DNA from 2 places in the Streptomyces sp. NPDC046805 genome. Region 2 is predicted to be linked to the other one. Evidence: riboswitches for the same ligand, from Rfam matches in the RefSeq annotation. Region 2 holds a riboswitch; the other holds the start of a gene.

The links. A riboswitch is a leader RNA that binds a small molecule or an ion and turns the genes downstream of it on or off. The one in region 2 is predicted to bind cyclic di-AMP.
Positions count from the first base shown of each region.
Region 1: another riboswitch for cyclic di-AMP. It lies ahead of ABZ910_RS28315 (M23 family metallopeptidase); the one in region 2 lies ahead of ABZ910_RS21330 (M23 family metallopeptidase).

Region 1 is NZ_JBEYYC010000031.1:15,648-19,949, reverse strand. It holds gene ABZ910_RS28325 (dihydrofolate reductase family protein) at 1-1,106, shown strand, start outside; tRNA gene ABZ910_RS28320 (tRNA-Met) at 1,170-1,243, shown strand; cyclic di-AMP (ydaO/yuaA leader) riboswitch at 1,601-1,759, shown strand; gene ABZ910_RS28315 (M23 family metallopeptidase) at 1,767-2,831, shown strand; gene ABZ910_RS28310 (PrsW family glutamic-type intramembrane protease) at 2,941-4,302, opposite strand, start outside.
Region 2 is NZ_JBEYYC010000019.1:51,834-56,135, forward strand. It holds gene ABZ910_RS21315 (GNAT family N-acetyltransferase) at 1-55, opposite strand, end outside; gene ABZ910_RS21320 (HPr family phosphocarrier protein) at 232-513, shown strand; gene ABZ910_RS21325 (GntR family transcriptional regulator) at 695-1,390, opposite strand; gene ABZ910_RS21330 (M23 family metallopeptidase) at 1,684-2,436, opposite strand; cyclic di-AMP (ydaO/yuaA leader) riboswitch at 2,450-2,608, opposite strand; gene ABZ910_RS21335 (pitrilysin family protein) at 2,842-4,230, opposite strand; gene ABZ910_RS21340 (pitrilysin family protein) at 4,227-4,302, opposite strand, start outside.

The DNA.
Region 1 (4,302 bases), on a different contig from region 2:
CCGCCGCCGTCTCCCTCGACGGTTACCTGGACGACACCGGCCCCGAGCGGCTGCTGCTCTCCGGCCCGGCCGACTTCGACCGGGTCGACGAGGTGCGGGCGTCCGTCGACGCGATCCTGGTCGGCGCCGGCACGATCCGTGCCGACAATCCCCGGCTCCTGGTCAACGCGCCCGAGCGGCGGGCGGCCCGGGTCGCCCGAGGGGAGCCGGAGTACCCGCTCAAGGTCACCGTCAGCGGCTCCGGCGACCTGGATCCCGACGCGAGGTTCTGGCACACGGGCGGCGAGAAACTCGTCTGCACGACGGAGCGGGGCGCGGAGCGTGCCCGGGGGCTGGGCATCGCGGCCGACATCGTCCCGCTGGGCCCCGGCCTCGACTGGCGGGCCCTGCTCACGCACCTCCACGACGTGCGCGGGGTGCGGCGCCTGATGGTCGAGGGTGGCGGGACCGTGCACACGCAGCTGCTCCAGCAGGGCCTCGCCGACGAGCTCCAGCTGGTCGTGGCCCCGCTCTTCGTGGGGGACCCGAAGGCGCCCCGGCTGTTCGGGCCGGGCGGCTACCAGGCCGGACGCCTGCGGCTCGTGGAGTCGCGGCGCATCGAGGACGTCGTACTGATGCAGTACGAGCCGACCGCTCCCGGGGTCGGGGCGTCGGTGGTCGCCGCCGACCGGCACTGGATGCGGATCGCCTGCGAGCTGGCCACGCTGTGCCCGCCCTCGCGGTCGGCGTTCAGCGTGGGTGCGGTCGTGGTGGCGGCCGACGGGACGGAGCTGGCGCGGGGGTACTCGCGCGAAGGGGACGACCTCCTGGTCCATGCCGAGGAGGCGGCGCTCGCGAAGATCGAGCCCGGGGATCCGCGGCTCGCCACCGCCACGGTCTACAGCAGCCTCGAACCGTGCGCCCGGCGGGCCTCCCGGCCCGCGCCGTGCGCACGGCTGATCCTGGCGGCGGGGGTACCGCGGGTCGTCACGGCCTGGCGGGAGCCGGACACGTTCGTCGAGGACGCCGACGGGAGCGGGCTGCTGGCGACCGCGGGGGTCGACGTCGTCGTACTGCCCGAGTACGAGGCCCGGGCCAAGGAGCCGAACGCCCATCTACTGGGCTGATCACCGGCGGCGCTGAACCGATGTGCAAAAGGTCCCGCGGATGGCGTACACTGGTTTCACCGACGCGGGGTGGAGCAGCTCGGTAGCTCGCTGGGCTCATAACCCAGAGGTCGCAGGTTCAAATCCTGTCCCCGCTACTGAAGACTCAGGGCCGGAATCCAGTACATGGATTCCGGCCCTGAGTCTTTTCCCCTCCGCGGCTGTGTGCCGCGCCTCGCCTTGTTTGCGCCGCGCCTTGATCGTTGTAACGAGTGGTGACCGCTCGGCAGCCCTCCGCGTAACAACTGACAAACAGTCAGTCGGTAAGGGTTTACGCGGCTCCCGTCGAGGGTCCCCGAGGGGTGGTCAACTCGCCCGAATTTCACCGGTGATGAGCCGTAATCGCCCGCCCGGAAACGTTAACGATCAAGACGAACGGCTTGGAATCTCCCCCGCGGGTCTATTAACGTTCGATAACGCAGCGCGGTTGTCCCAGCCGTCACAAGAGACGGCTCCGTGCGCACGCGCCGAATCCCGCGAGGGAACCGGGGAACCACCACCTTGGGGTGAATCACGTGGATGCCGCCGTGGACTCACGGCAGGTATACGCGCGTAGGAGACCTTCCTGCTCCGAACCCGTCAGCTAACCCGGTAGGCGACGGAGGAAAGGAGTGCGCCCGCGTGGCGTCCAACCGGCCTGCCCCAGCAGCCCCGTTCGTGCCGAGTCAGCGTGAGCCCGAGGCTTTCGGCTACGGCAGCTACATCACCGACGAGGGCCCCTGGGAGGAGTGGAACCCCACCGAGGAGTCCATCCGCCCGATGCGAGGCCGGCACCGTGTCGGCAAGCAGCGCGGCGGCGGACTCGCCCGCAGCTCCACGGTCCTGGGTGTCGGCGTCATCGCCGCCGTCGGCGCGGGCGGCATGGCCAGCGCCAACAGCGGCAAGCCGCCGGTGTCCATCTCGATGCCGGACCTCTCCGTGTCCGACCTCTCCGTGTCCGACCTGCCCTCGGTCGACTCCCTGCTGCACGACGGCTCCTCCGCGCCCAAGGGTTCGGCGACCGCCCTCAGCAGCGTCGGAGTGAGCGACACCGACAGCACCGAGGGCACCACCGACGCCGGTGAGGCGCTGCGCAACCGCATCATGGCGCAGGCCGAGCGGCAGAAGGGCCAGGCCGACACCAAGGCCGCCGCCGCTGCCGTGGCCGCGGCCGACAAACAGGTCGCCACCGCGGCGGCCGAGGCGGAGCAAGCGGCCGCCACCCAGGCCGCGGCGGCCAAGGAGCAGGCGGAGGCCGCGGCCAAGAAGGCGGCCGAGGCGGCGCGCCTGGCCGCGCTGGCCAAGCAGTACACGCTGCCGACGCCCTCGTACACGATCACCGGCACCTTCGGTCAGCCCGGTTCCATGTGGGCCTCCGGCTACCACACCGGCCTCGACTTCGCCGCCCCCACGGGCACGCTGCTCAAGGCCATCCACAGCGGCACCGTCACCCAGGCGGGCTGGGCCGGCTCCTACGGCTACCGCACGGTGCTCACCCTCGACGACGGCACCGAGCTCTGGTACTGCCACCAGTCGTCGATCAACGTCAGCGTCGGCCAGAAGGTCACCACCGGCGAGGTCATCGGCCGCGTCGGCGCCACCGGCAACGTCACCGGTCCGCACCTCCACCTGGAGGTCCACCCGGGCGGCCAGGCCACCGGCGTCGACCCGATGCCGTGGCTGCTGAGCAAGGGCCTCCACCCCTGAGCATGCGGTTCCCCGATCCCCGGCGGTCCTGACGGCAACCCCCCGACGTCAGGACCGCCGGTCCGGCGTTCACGGCCCGCGCCCGTCACCGGGTGCGGAGAGCGGACGACTACGACCGGTACGGGTTGTAGGCGGGGTACTGCGCCGAGGGGCTTGCCGAGGGATTCGGTGACGGATTCGGCGACGGATTCGCCACGGGGTACGCCGACGGATATCCGTACGCTCCCGGAGCCCCGTAGGCTCCGCCCGGCTGTGGCCCGTACACCGCGCCGGGCTGCCCTCCGTAGCCCGCGCCGTGCTGCGGGCCGTACCCAGGCCACATCGGGGGCGGGGTCGCCGGAGTCGTCGCCCGTGCCGCGTACTCCAGTGCCGGGCGCGCCGTCTGCCGGCGGTTCCACAGTTCGGTGAGCAGTTCCCGCTCCCGTACGACGAAGTCGGCTCCCGCGCGGCCGAGGCGCCCGCGGTGCCGGAGGAAGGCGAGGGACGTCGCGTACGCCTCGTACTGCGCCACGACCCGTGCCGCCGGCTTGCCGAGGTGCTGGCCCGCGTAGTCCCGGGCGAGCCGCCGCGCCCCCATCGAGCCCAGCGCGAACGGCTCGGCCGGCCCCAGCCAGCCCGCCATGACGTACGCCGGGAGCTCCTCGCGCACGGTCCGCAGCTCGCGCTGCCGCGTCCAGATCACCAGCCAGGTCAGCAGCCCGAACGCGGGCACCATGAACGCCGCGTACACGGCGAGGAATCCCAACGGTCCGAAGGTGGACGACCCGTTCCAGAGCGCGTGCATGCCCATCGCGAGCAGCAGTCCGCACAGCGGCAGCAGGATGCGCCGGGCGCGCTGCCGGTCGGCGGACTGCGCGGCGATGCCGAAGCCGATGCCGGTGAGGACGGTGAAGAGGGGGTGCGCGAACGGGGCCATGATGACGCGCACGAAGAAGGTGGCGGCGGTGACGGAGACGATGCCGGGGGCGCCGTTGACCTGGTCGGTGCCGAAGGCGGTGCCGAGATAGAGGATGTTCTCGGTGAAGGCGAACCCGGTGGCGGTGAACCCCGCTATCACCACCCCGTCGACGATCCCGGTGAAGTCCCGTCTGCGGAAGAGGAAGACGAGCAGGACGGCCGCGGCCTTGGCGGACTCCTCGACGACGGGCGCTATCGCGGTGGCGCCGAGGGTGTGGGCGCTGGACGGATCGGCCGTCGCCGTCGCTATCCAGTGGATGGCGAAGGTGTTGGCGACGATGGCGATCAGGGCCGCCGCGCACGCCCCCCACGCGAAGGCGAAGATCAGGTTGCGCCAGGGGCCGGGCTCGACCCGGTCCAGCCAGCGGAAGGCCGTCATGAGCAGCGGCACGGGCAGCACCGCGAGGCCGAGCCCGACGAGGAACCCTTCCGTGCCGGTCTGCTCGCGCACGAGCGCGAGGATGACGAGCCCGGACAGCGCGAGGAGGGTGATCAGCGACCCGTACCGCACCCA
Region 2 (4,302 bases):
CCTCCCAATGGGCGGGGTACTCGTGCCGGTCGCTGCGGTCCGCCGGGGTCTGCATGGGCCCCAGAGTACGGCTCGCGGGCGACAGCGGCGCGAGGCAGTCTGTGGAGGGCGGAAGTTGGACCGAGGCCGCGGTCCGACGACACCTCGGGGCGGGACGCAAGGACCGCTCCGGGCACCGCTTCACGATGTGGAAAACTGGTCTAGACAACCCTGATACCGAAGGGCACGCACATGGCTGAGCGCCGCGTCAACATCGGCTGGGCCGAGGGTCTTCACGCCCGGCCCGCCTCCATCTTCGTCCGAGCCGCCACGGCCGCAGGCGTCCCGGTGACGATCGCCAAGGCCGGCGGCGCGCCGGTCAACGCGGCCTCCATGCTGGCCGTTCTCAGCCTGGGCGCCGAGGGCGGCGAGGAGATCGTCCTCACCTCCGACGCCGAGGGCGCGGACGCCGCCCTGGACCGACTGGCGAAGCTGGTCGCCGAGGGCCTCGAGGAACTGCCCGAGACCGTCTGATCACCGTCCGAGCATCATCTGTGTGACACCAGGAAGCCGCGTCATCCGGAAAGGGTGACGCGGCTTCCGCGTTTTCGCGCGCACCTCGTGTCGAATTCACCGAACACAAGAGCAAGGGGGAATTGCAGGCAGCGGAAATACGCCCCCATGGAATGCCTTCCCTTTGTATACGGCGCCCGTGTTAATGCCGCAGGCTCGGCATGTGTACGGCATGTTGCGTATTCCTCACGTGCGCCCTGCCGTCGGCGCCGGAGGCGAACCGCAGCCGGTGCGTGGTCGTCGCACGCTCGGCATGCAGGGCGCAGATCGCCCGCGCGCGCTCGTCCTCGCCGCGCGCCACCGCCTCCACGAGGGCGCCGTGCTCCGCCCAGGACTCGACGGGGTCGACGGGCGCGGCCACCACGTACATCCACGCGATCTTGTGCCGCAGTTGAGCGAGCGCCGAGGTCAGCGCCGGGCTGCCGGCGGCCTGGGCGAGCGTCTCGTGGAACCAGCCGCCCAGGGAGCGCAGGTCCTCGCTGTTGCCCCTCCTGGCCCGCTCCTGACCCAGCCTGACGAGGCCGCGCAGCACCTTGAGGTGCGCCTCGGTGCGCCGCCGGGCGGCCCGGGACGCGCCGAGGGGCTCCAGCAGCAGGCGCATCTCCAGCAGGTCCGCGGCCTCCTGCTCGGTCGGTTCGGCCACGCACGCGCCCGCGTGCCGCCGGGTCACCACGAAGCCCTCCGCCTCCAGGGTGCGCAGGGCCTCGCGGACGGGAACGCGGGAGACGCCGTAGCGGCGCGCGAGGAGTTCCTCGGTGAGCCGGCCGCCACGCTCGTGGACGCCGGTGACGATGTCGTCCCGGATCGCCGTGCACACCGACTGCGCCGGAACCCGCATGACCGACCTCCGCTTCGATCCCCGTGAAACGGATCCCCTGGAAATGGATCCCCATGAAAGCGACGCTCGTGAAGCATCGACGATCGACGCATGTCCGGTGACTCTATTGCAAGGAGCCGGAATTTCCGACGGCAGGCCGGAATCCATGGACAGATTTTGGACAGCACCGCGTTCAGCATTGCGTTCGGTACTGCGCTCAGCGTCGCGTTCGAAACGGCGAAAGCCCCGGCTCGGGGAGCCGGGGCCTCGGGATGAGGTGCGATCGTCCGTCGGACGGGCACCACGCTCGTCCGTCAGACGTGCACGCCGTGCTTGCGGAGATAGGCGACGGGGTCGACGTCGGAGCCGTAGTCCGGGGTGGTGCGGGCCTCGAAGTGGAGGTGCGGGCCGGTGACGTTGCCCGTCGCTCCGGACAGGCCTATCTGCTCGCCCGGAGTGACCTTCTGGCCCACCGAGACGCCGATCGACGACAGATGGCCGTACATGGTGTACATGCCGTCGGCCATCTTGATCACGATCTGGTTGCCGTACGCCCCGCCCCAGCCGGCGGACACGACCGTGCCGGAGCCGACGGCGTGGACGACGGTGCCGCTGGCCGCGTGGAAGTCGATGCCGGTGTGGGCACCGGAGGACCACAGGGAGCCGCTGGACTTGTAACCGGTGGAGACGTACGAGTGGGCGACCGGCACCACGAAGGCGTTGAGGCGCCTGCGCTCGGCGGCGCGAGCGGCACGCTCCTTGGCCGCACGCTCCTTCGCGGCCTTCTTCGCCGCCGCCACGCGCGCGGCCTTCTCGGCAGCCTTCTCCTCGGCGGCCTGCTTCTGGGCGGTGGCCTGAGCGTCGATCTGCTGGGCGGCCGAGCCGCCGAGGGAGACGACGGGGATGAGGCCGGTCTGCCCCGCGCTGCCGCCGGCGGCGAGCGCCGGGGCGGCCAGGGTGCCGACCACACCGGTGGTGGTGAGGGCCGCGACACCCGCGGCACGAGCGGTGGTGCGCTGCATCCGGCTGGGACGACGATGCTTCCCGGTGGCGCGCGTGAACGCCATGAAGTGGCTGGTCCTTTCCTTCCTTCTCGCCTACCGGGTTAGCTGACGGGTTCGGAGCAGGAAGGTCTCCTACGGCCCCCACGGCGCGCGTGGGCGTCCGATTCACCCCAGGGACGGTTGGGTCCCCGGCTCCCCTGGCTCGCGCCGTACGGGGACTCGGCGATGACTGTCCGGTGCCGCGGGCGCGGCGCACTGCCTGACGAACAGCCCGGACGACGCTAAGGGGGGCAACTTTCAATTCCCAAACAAAAAAAGACTTTTGTAGCGCACGCCACACGCAGACAGGCGACCTCCGCCCCAATTCGGGCATATGGGCGGTAGGTGTGAAGGCCTGGGCGGAACACACGAGGGCCCTGGCGACCGGTCAGTCGCCAGGGCCCCACGCGCGCGGGTGCCTGTTGTGGGCTACTCGGCGGCCACGACGGTGACTTCACCGATGCCGAGGGCCTCGACCGGCTCCTTGATCTGAGCGGCGTCACCGACGAGGACGGTCACCAGACGGTCCACCGGGTAGGCGTTCACCACGGCCGCGGTGGCCTCCACGGTGCCCGTGTTGGCGAGCTGCCGGTACAGCGAGGCCTGGAAGTCGTCGGGCAGGTGCTGCTCGACCTGGTCGGCCAGGGTGCCGGCCACGGCCGCCGCGGTCTCGTACTTCAGCGGCGCCACTCCGACGAGGTTCTGCACGGCGATGTCGCGCTCGGCGTTCGTGAGGCCCTCCTCGGCGAGCGTGCGCAGCACCGTCCACAGGTCCTGGAGCGCCGGGCCGGTGTTCGGGGTGTCCACGGAGCCGCTGATGGCGAGCATCGAGGCGCCCGTGCCGTCCGGGGCGGACCGCAGGACCTGCCCGAACGAGCGCACACCGTAGGTGTAGCCCTTCTCCTCGCGCAGGACCCGGTCCAGGCGGGAGGTGAGGGTGCCGCCGAGGCAGTAGGTGCCGAGCACCTGGGCGGGCCACACACGGTCGTGCCGGTCGCCGCCGACGCGGCCGATGAGCAGCTGCGTCTGGACGGCGCCGGGGCGGTCCACGATGACGACGCGACCGGTGTCGTCGGCGCTCACCGGCGGCACGGGACGCGGCTGGGCCGGGGAGCCGGTCCAGCCGCCCAGGGTGTCGCCGAGCAGCTCGTCGAGGTCGATGCCGGTGAGGTCGCCGACGACCACGGCGGTGGCGGTGGCGGGCCGGACGTGCCGGTCGTAGAAGGCGCGTACGGCCGGGGCGTCGATCTTGGCGACCGTGTCCTCGGTGCCCTGGCGCGGGCGCGACATGCGCGAGGTCGCCGGGAACAGCTCCTTGGACAGCTCCTTGGCCGCGCGGCGGGCCGGGTTGGCCAGCTCGTGCGGGATCTCGTCGAGGCGGTTGCGGACCAGCCGCTCGACCTCGCTGTCGGCGAAGGCGGGCGCCTTCAGGGCGTCGGCGAGCAGGCCGAGCGCCTTGCCGAGGCGGGAAGCAGGGACCTCCAGGCTGATACGGACGCCCGGGTGGTCGGCGTGCGCGTCGAGGGTGGCACCGCAGCGCTCCAGCTCGGCGGCGTACTCCTCGGCGGAGTGCTGGTTCGTGCCTTCGGAGAAGGCACGCGCCATGATCGTGGCGACGCCGTCGAAGCCGGCCGGCTCGGCGTCCAGGGGCGCGTCCAGCAGCACCTCCACGGCGACGACCTGCTGGCCGGGGCGGTGGCAGCGCAGGACGGTCAGGCCGTTGTCCAGCGTGCCGCGCTCGGGGGCCGGGAAGGCCCACGGCTTCGCCTCGCCCGCCCGGGGCTGGGGGTGGAACTCCATCGCGGCGAGCTCGGTCACTTGGCCGCCTCCTCGTCCTCGTGTCGGTCGGCGCCGGCTTCTACGGTGGCTTCGGACTCCGGGTCCTCGGGG